DNA from 3 places in the Streptomyces sp. NBC_01723 genome. Region 2 is predicted to be linked to each of the others. Evidence: riboswitches for the same ligand, from Rfam matches in the RefSeq annotation. Region 2 holds a riboswitch; each other region holds the start of a gene.

Region 1 (2,191 bases), 5.0 Mb from region 2:
GTGGTCGCCTCGTCGAGGACCAGCAGGGCGGGCCGCTGGGCGAGAGCGCGGGCGATGAGGACCCGCCGGCGCTCGCCGCCGGAGAGCCGGTCGAAGGGACGGTCGGCCAGCCGGTCGGCGTCGACCACGGCCAGGGCGTGGTCGATGACGGCGGCGTCCTCCGCCGTGTCGCCGGCCGGCATCCGCTTGTGCGGCGTCCGGCCCATGGCCACGACCTCCCGGACGGCGAGGTCGAAGTCCGTGGCCGAGTTCTGCACCACGGCCGCCACCGTGCGCGTGAGTCGCCGCGCGGGCATCGACCAGGTGTCGGCGCCGTCGACGCGGACCGTACCGGTGTCCGGGCGCAGGACGCGGTAGACGGCCCTCAGCAGGCTGGACTTGCCGCTGCCGTTGGGACCGACCAGGCCGATCACCTCGCCCGCCGAGGCGGTCGGCGAGACGTCGCGCACCAGGTGGCGTGCTCCGGCGGTGAGGGTGACGCCCTCGACGGACAGGTCGGTCGCGGCGCGTCGCCTCCTCACCGGCCGGCGGCAGGTTGAGGTTGCGGGCCTGCACCAGGAGCACGCCGATGCCCAGCAGCACCGCCAGTTCCGGCAGCCACAGGGTCTCCCAGTTGACGCCGCCGAGACCGCCCAGGGTCCGGGCGAGCACCGCCCGGGCCTCGTCGCCGTGGTCGGTGGTGAGCAGCAGCAGGTCGAGGACGGCGGTGAGCACCGCCGCGACCGCCACCCCGGACAGGACCAGGCGCGTCGAGGTGATGCGCCCCGGTGCGGGCGGTGGCGTGCACGATCACCAGCGCGCCGGGGGCGCCGGCGAACGCGGCGGCCGACAGCGACAGGGGGCCGAGGACGCCGACGCCGAAGACGATGACCGAGACCGCGCCGAGGGAGGCGCCGGAGGAGACGCCGAGCAGGTACGGCTCGGCGAGCGGGTTGCGGACCAGCGCCTGAAGGGCGGAGCGGGGCCCCGCTGACAGCTCCGGGGCCGGGATGCGAGGATGCCCGGAGCAATTGGGCGACGGCGGCCCGAGGAAGCCGGTGCGAATCCGGCGCGGTCCCGCCACTGTGATCGGCGAGCGAGCCCCCACACGACCACTGCCCGCACCGGGTGGGAAGGGGTGGGGCGAGCGACGACCCGAGAGCCAGGAGACTCACGCGGTCGCCTCCTCGACGGACCACCGGGGCGGATCTCCCCGGGGAGAGGGACGATGCCGTATGCCCGCCCACGCCGGCCCGGCCGGGGCGACGCCCGGCGCACCCGCGGACCCGACGCCCTCGCGCGTCGTCGTCTGCCGGGACTGCTGCTGCGGCACCCCGAAGATCATCGGCGTCGATCACGCGGCGCAGACGACGCGTCTGCGGGCCCGGGTGCCCGTGCGGGTGTCGGACTGCCTCGACGTGTGCGAACAGGCCAACGTGATCGTCGTCCAGCCCTCCGCGGCGGGCCGCGCCGCCGGCGCCCGTCCCGTCTGGCTCGGACTGGTCAACGACCCCGACGCCACCGAGGACATCGCCGACTGGGTCCGCGCCGGCGGCCCAGGTGTCGCACCGCGGCCCGACATCCTCGACCTGTACGCCATCACGCCCCCGCGACGCGGCCCGGCCTCCTGACTCGGCGCTCACGAGGAGCACCCGGTGTCCGGAAACGTTCAGATGCCGCCCGCCGACGTCACCGCCCTCGAGGGCTTCTCCGTCCTGCGCGTCGGGGGTGGAGATGCCGACCGGCATCCGGTCGGCCCCTCCTACGCGCGGGGTTCACCGACCTCGCCGAGGCCGTCGCGCACCGCCACCGCGCGCCGGAAGCGCGGATCGGCGTGTCCATCGCCCGCCTCGGTCACGCGGCACGCCTCTGGTCGCCCGCCCTGGCCTGCGTGTTCCTGCACGGCATCGTCCTCGACCACCGGACCGGATCTCACGTTCCGGCGCGCACTTGCTGCCTCTACTACCGCGCGCCGAACGGCTCGAAGCGCGGCGACTGCTGTCCGGCGGGGTAGCGGGGGCGGTCACGGGCCGTCGGTGTCCAGCGGGTTCAGGGACTGTTCGGTCCAGATGACCTTGCCCTGCGCGTGATACCGGGTGCCCCAGCGCGTGGCGCACTGGGCGACGAGGAACAGGCCGCGGCCTCCCTCGTCGGTGGTGGCGGCCATGCGCAGGTGGGGTGCCGTGCTGCTGCCGTCGGAGACCTCGCAGAT
Region 2 (2,191 bases):
GCCGTCGTCCGTGACCTCCAGGATCTCCGTGCAGAGGTTGGAGGAGTGGATGACGTTGCCCGGCTCGGCCGTCTGGTTGGCGGTGCGGTTGGCGGTGTCCTTGAAGGTCATCCAGCCGTTGCCGGTCTGCGCGAGGGTGCGCATCATGCGGCCGTACAGCTCACGGGCGGGCAGGGTCCTGCGGGCGAGCCCGGCGGCCTCGGCCGCGCGGTAGGCCGCGTCGAACTCCGCGCCGTACAGGTCGGTCAGCTCGGGCACGTCGGCGGGCGAGAACAGCGACCACTGGCCGTCGGCGTCCACGCGGCGCATGAACTCGTCCGGGATCCAGTGCGCCAGGTTCAGGTTGTGCGTGCGGCGGGCGTCCTCGCCGGTGTTGTCCCGCAGCTCCAGGAACTCCTCGATGTCCGCGTGCCAGGTCTCCAGGTAGACAGCCGCCGCGCCCTTGCGCCGGCCGCCCTGGTTCACGGCCGCCACCGAGGCGTCCAGCGTCTTCAGGAACGGGACGATGCCGTTGGAGTGCCCGTTGGTGCCGCGGATCAGCGAACCCCGGGAGCGGACGCGGGAGTAGGCGATGCCGATGCCGCCGGCGTGCTTGGAGAGCCGGGCGACCTGGTGGAGGCGGTCGTAGAGGGAGTCCAGCTCGTCCTTGGGGGAGTCGAGGAGGTAGCAGGACGACATCTGGGCGTGCCGGGTGCCCGAGTTGAACAGGGTGGGGGAGGAGGGCAGGTAGTCGAGGCGGCTCATCAGGCCGTAGAGCGCGGTGACCTCGTCCACGGAGCGTGCGCCCGCCTCTGAATCGGACAGAGTGTCCTCGGCGAGGCCGGCGGCGACCCGCAGCATGAAGTGCTGGGGCGTCTCGACGACCTTGCGGGTGATCGGGTGCCGCAGCAGGTAGCGGCTGTGCAGGGTGCGCAGTCCGAAGTAGCCGAAGCGGTCGTCGGCGGCCCGGTCGATCGTCGCGTCCAGCCGGTCCGCGTGCTGCCGCACGAACTCGGCGGTGCGGTCGGCGATCAGGCCCTCGCGGTGGCCGGTGGCGACCGACTCGGTGAAGGACGTGACGCCCTGGGAGGCGGCCTCCGCGCGGATGCCGATGGTCAGCAGCCGGGCGGCGAGGCGGGAGTAGACCGGGTCCTCGGAGATGAGACCGGCCGCCGCCTCCGTGGCCAGCTCGCGCAGCTCGGCCTCGTCCGCGTGGGCGGACCGGCCGCGCAGCGCGGCGGCGGCGACCCGGCCGGGGTCGGCGTCGGGGAGGTCGGCGGTCAGCGCGGTCAGGGTCCGCAGCAGGGCGGCACCGGGTCCGTCGGACTCCTCGGTCACCGGCATCGCTGAAGTCGTCACCGGGGTCGCTGCGGCCGGATCGGCTGGCGCGATGGTCACGTGGGGCACTCCCTCGCTCGGCACGGGGCCTGGCGGAGGGCAGGGGGCAGCACACGAGCGCACGCGGCGTCGCGTCCACCGGCCCACTCCACGAGGCCCGGACGTCATGGCACCCGGGCCGGGAGGCCGGGCGCACTGTCGGCAGGTCCTCGGACTGAGGCACGCGTGCACGTACGTCCGAGAACGTACGGATACACGCATGTACACCGTTGCGGGACAGTTCCGGATTCACACCGGATTCCCCTGCGGCGACAGCGAGCACGAGCATACATCTTGTGCCGGGCTCCGCCAGCACCCCCAGATGTTGTGTCCGTCAGCGTGCCGGGGTGGTGTCAGAGCGTCAGTTCGTAGGTGAGGAGGGTGATGTCGTCCAGCTCCGGCAGGGGGTTCCAGTCGCGGTCCGGCGTGCGGGTGAAGCCCAGGCGCGCGTAGATGCGGTGGGCGGTGCGCATGGCGGCCTGGGTGGACAGCACGACGCGCGCGCAGCCCTCCACGGACCGGGCGCGGTCGACGCAGGCCCGCACGAGCGCCTCGCCGGTCCCGCGTCCGCGTGCCTCGCGGGCGACGGCGAGCATGCGTATCTCGGCCTCACCGGGCCGGGCGATGTCCGCCATGGGTCCGCCGGAGGGCACGAAGGTCACGCCGCCGAGCACCACGCCGTCCGCCGCGGCGACCAGCACCTCGGCGGCCGCCGCCCGCTTGGCCACGGCGCGCAGCTCGTGCAGGTACGCGTCGGCCTCCCCGAAGTCGAGGAGGCCGTCGCGCAGGTAGGCCTGTGCGGTGATCTCGCCGAGGGTGTCGTACTCCTCGGCCG
Region 3 (2,191 bases), 900 kb from region 2:
CACGGGATGGCGGCGGCGCCACCGGCTGCTGTGGGCCGCCGCGTCGATCGGCAGCACTCAGTCCCCTTCGGGAGTGTCCCGCAGTGCCGCCGCCGCCCGCTCCTCGCCCTGCCGCCGGCCCCGGCGCACACCGAAGTAGTACGCCAGCACGCCCGCGCCGAGGGCGGCCTGCACCGCGAACAGCGCCGACTCGATCTCCCCGGACGGCGGTTCGTACAGCGGCGAGAACCACGGCTCGTAGTCCGGCTCGATCTCGGTGATCGCCGTCTCCGCCTCCGCGTCCGCGCCGGCGAACGGCTCCTCCTTGTGGTCGCCGAGCCCCAGCACCAGCGGCAGCACCGCGAGCGCGGCCACGGCGAGCAGCAGCAGGGCGTTGATCTTCACGTTGCGGGTCATCGGGCCACCGCCTCCTGCTCGTCGGACGTGTTCCTGCCCGACCGGGTGAGCAGCACGCCCAGCCGGGTCAGTTCGCCCTTGCTGGACTGCACCAGCAGCCGCATCACGATCACCGTGAGCAGGCCCTCGCTGACCGCGAGCGGGATCTGCGTGACGGCGAAGATGGACCCGAACTTGCCCAGTGCGCCGAGGAATCCGCTGCTCGGGTCCGGGAAGGCCAGCGCCAGCTGCACGCTGGTCACGCAGTAGGTGGACAGGTCGGCGACGAACGCGCCGAAGAACACGGCGACCATCAGCGGCACGTCGTAGCGGCGCAGCAGCCGGTAGATGCCGTACCCCGCCCAGGGGCCGACGATCGCCATCGAGAAGACGTTGGCGCCGAGCGTGGTCAGCCCGCCGTGGGCGAGCAGCAGCGCTTGGAAGAGCAGGGTGATGGTGCCCAGTACCGCCATGATCGGCGGCCGGAAGAGGATGGCGCCCAGACCGGTGCCGGTCGGATGGGAGCAGCTCCCGGTGACCGAGGGCAGTTTCAGGGCCGACAGGACGAACGTGAAGGCACCGGAGGCGCCGAGGAGCAGCGTGCTCTCCGGGTGCTCCCTGACCTCACGGGTGAGTGACCGGACTCCGTGGACGACGAACGGCGCGGACGCGACACCCCAGGCGATCGCGTGCGCCGGTGGCAGAAAGCCCTCGGCTATGTGCATGGCTCAGCAGACCCTCTCCAGCACCTCGTGGATGGACGACGCGCCTTGGCCGGTCTCCTGGCTGACGGGTACCGCAGTCCGGGCAACGCCTTCCCGGGTCACGAGGACCCAGTGGCTGCCCACGAGGGGCCGGAGCCGGACTTCCCGATTCACAGTGGCGAGGGCCGCACCGGCATCACACCGGATTTCCCGTTCACCAAGGCGTGGCGACAGTAGTGCTCCCACGGGGGTGGTGACAAGCGGGCCCCGGTCGGCGGGTACCCGGACCACCCGTCCTGGGCTGCGGAAACGTCCCCCGCCAGCCGGTCCGGTCCCCGTCCGTGCGCCGCACCACCATGGCGCGCGCCCGCGTGCTGAGCGCGGTCGCGGCGGCGGTGAGGAAGACGAAGCTGTAGGCGCATCGTGATGACCACGCCGGGCCCGGTCTCGGGGCGGTCCACGAGGACGTGGTGGATCCGCCGGAGCGGCAGCGCCGCCACGACGGCCAGCAGCAGGGCGCACAGCACCCAGCTCAGCACGGGCCGGTGCGGCCCCAGACGGTCGAGGGGCAGCAGGAAGTAGGCCACGACCACGGCCACCGCGACGCAACCGCGTACGGCCCAGGGCCGGGCGGTGCGCCAGGTGGAACGGGTCCGCACGGCGCGGCGCTCCGTCACCCGGTCGTTCCCGTCGCCGGGGCGTGGGCCGCCTCCGGTTCCGTCCGGCGCACCACCTGGGAGACGACGAAGGAGACCACCGACGCGATGACGATCAGCGGCATCTGGTCGGACGCGTCCCCACCCGTCAGCAGCACCGCGAGGACCGCGCTGGACAGCGGCAGCCCCGTCACGGCGGCCGCCGCGGCGGAGATGCCGAGGGCGAGCGCCGGGGTCACACCGAAGCCGGGCAGCCCGGAACAGGCCATGGCCGTCGCCGTGCCCAACAGCAGCGACGGGAAGATCGGACCGCCGCGCAGGCTGCCCAGGGCGATGCCCCACGCCAGCCCCTTGCACGCGACCAGGGCGATCAGCGCGCCCACTGACCAGGCGTGCGGGTGGGCGGCGAGCTGGGCGAGCGCGGCCTGCCCGGAGAGCGCCGCCTCGGCCGGGGAA

The links. A riboswitch is a leader RNA that binds a small molecule or an ion and turns the genes downstream of it on or off. The one in region 2 is predicted to bind cobalamin.
Region 1: it holds a riboswitch for cobalamin, as region 2 does, so the genes downstream of both, OIE75_RS01670 ((2Fe-2S) ferredoxin domain-containing protein) here and OIE75_RS25060 (ribonucleoside-diphosphate reductase subunit alpha) in region 2, are expected to answer to the same signal.
Region 3: it holds a riboswitch for cobalamin, as region 2 does, so the genes downstream of both, OIE75_RS29180 (energy-coupling factor ABC transporter permease) here and OIE75_RS25060 (ribonucleoside-diphosphate reductase subunit alpha) in region 2, are expected to answer to the same signal.

Annotation. Positions count from the first base shown of each region.
Region 1 covers NZ_CP109171.1:365,688-367,878, reverse strand. Annotated here, with positions in the region: partial or broken gene OIE75_RS01680 (ABC transporter ATP-binding protein) at 1-410, opposite strand, end outside; partial or broken gene OIE75_RS01675 (iron chelate uptake ABC transporter family permease subunit) at 511-958, opposite strand; cobalamin riboswitch at 1,029-1,151, shown strand; gene OIE75_RS01670 ((2Fe-2S) ferredoxin domain-containing protein) at 1,215-1,610, shown strand; gene OIE75_RS01665 (hypothetical protein) at 1,742-1,882, opposite strand; gene OIE75_RS01660 (SpoIIE family protein phosphatase) at 2,003-2,191, opposite strand, start outside.
Region 2 covers NZ_CP109171.1:5,374,861-5,377,051, forward strand. Annotated here, with positions in the region: gene OIE75_RS25060 (ribonucleoside-diphosphate reductase subunit alpha) at 1-1,377, opposite strand, end outside; cobalamin riboswitch at 1,501-1,645, opposite strand; gene OIE75_RS25065 (GNAT family N-acetyltransferase) at 1,710-2,191, opposite strand, start outside.
Region 3 covers NZ_CP109171.1:6,273,577-6,275,767, forward strand. Annotated here, with positions in the region: gene cbiQ (cobalt ECF transporter T component CbiQ) at 1-57, opposite strand, end outside; gene OIE75_RS29175 (energy-coupling factor ABC transporter substrate-binding protein) at 58-396, opposite strand; gene OIE75_RS29180 (energy-coupling factor ABC transporter permease) at 393-1,100, opposite strand; cobalamin riboswitch at 1,131-1,316, opposite strand; gene OIE75_RS29185 (chloride channel protein) at 1,753-2,191, opposite strand, start outside.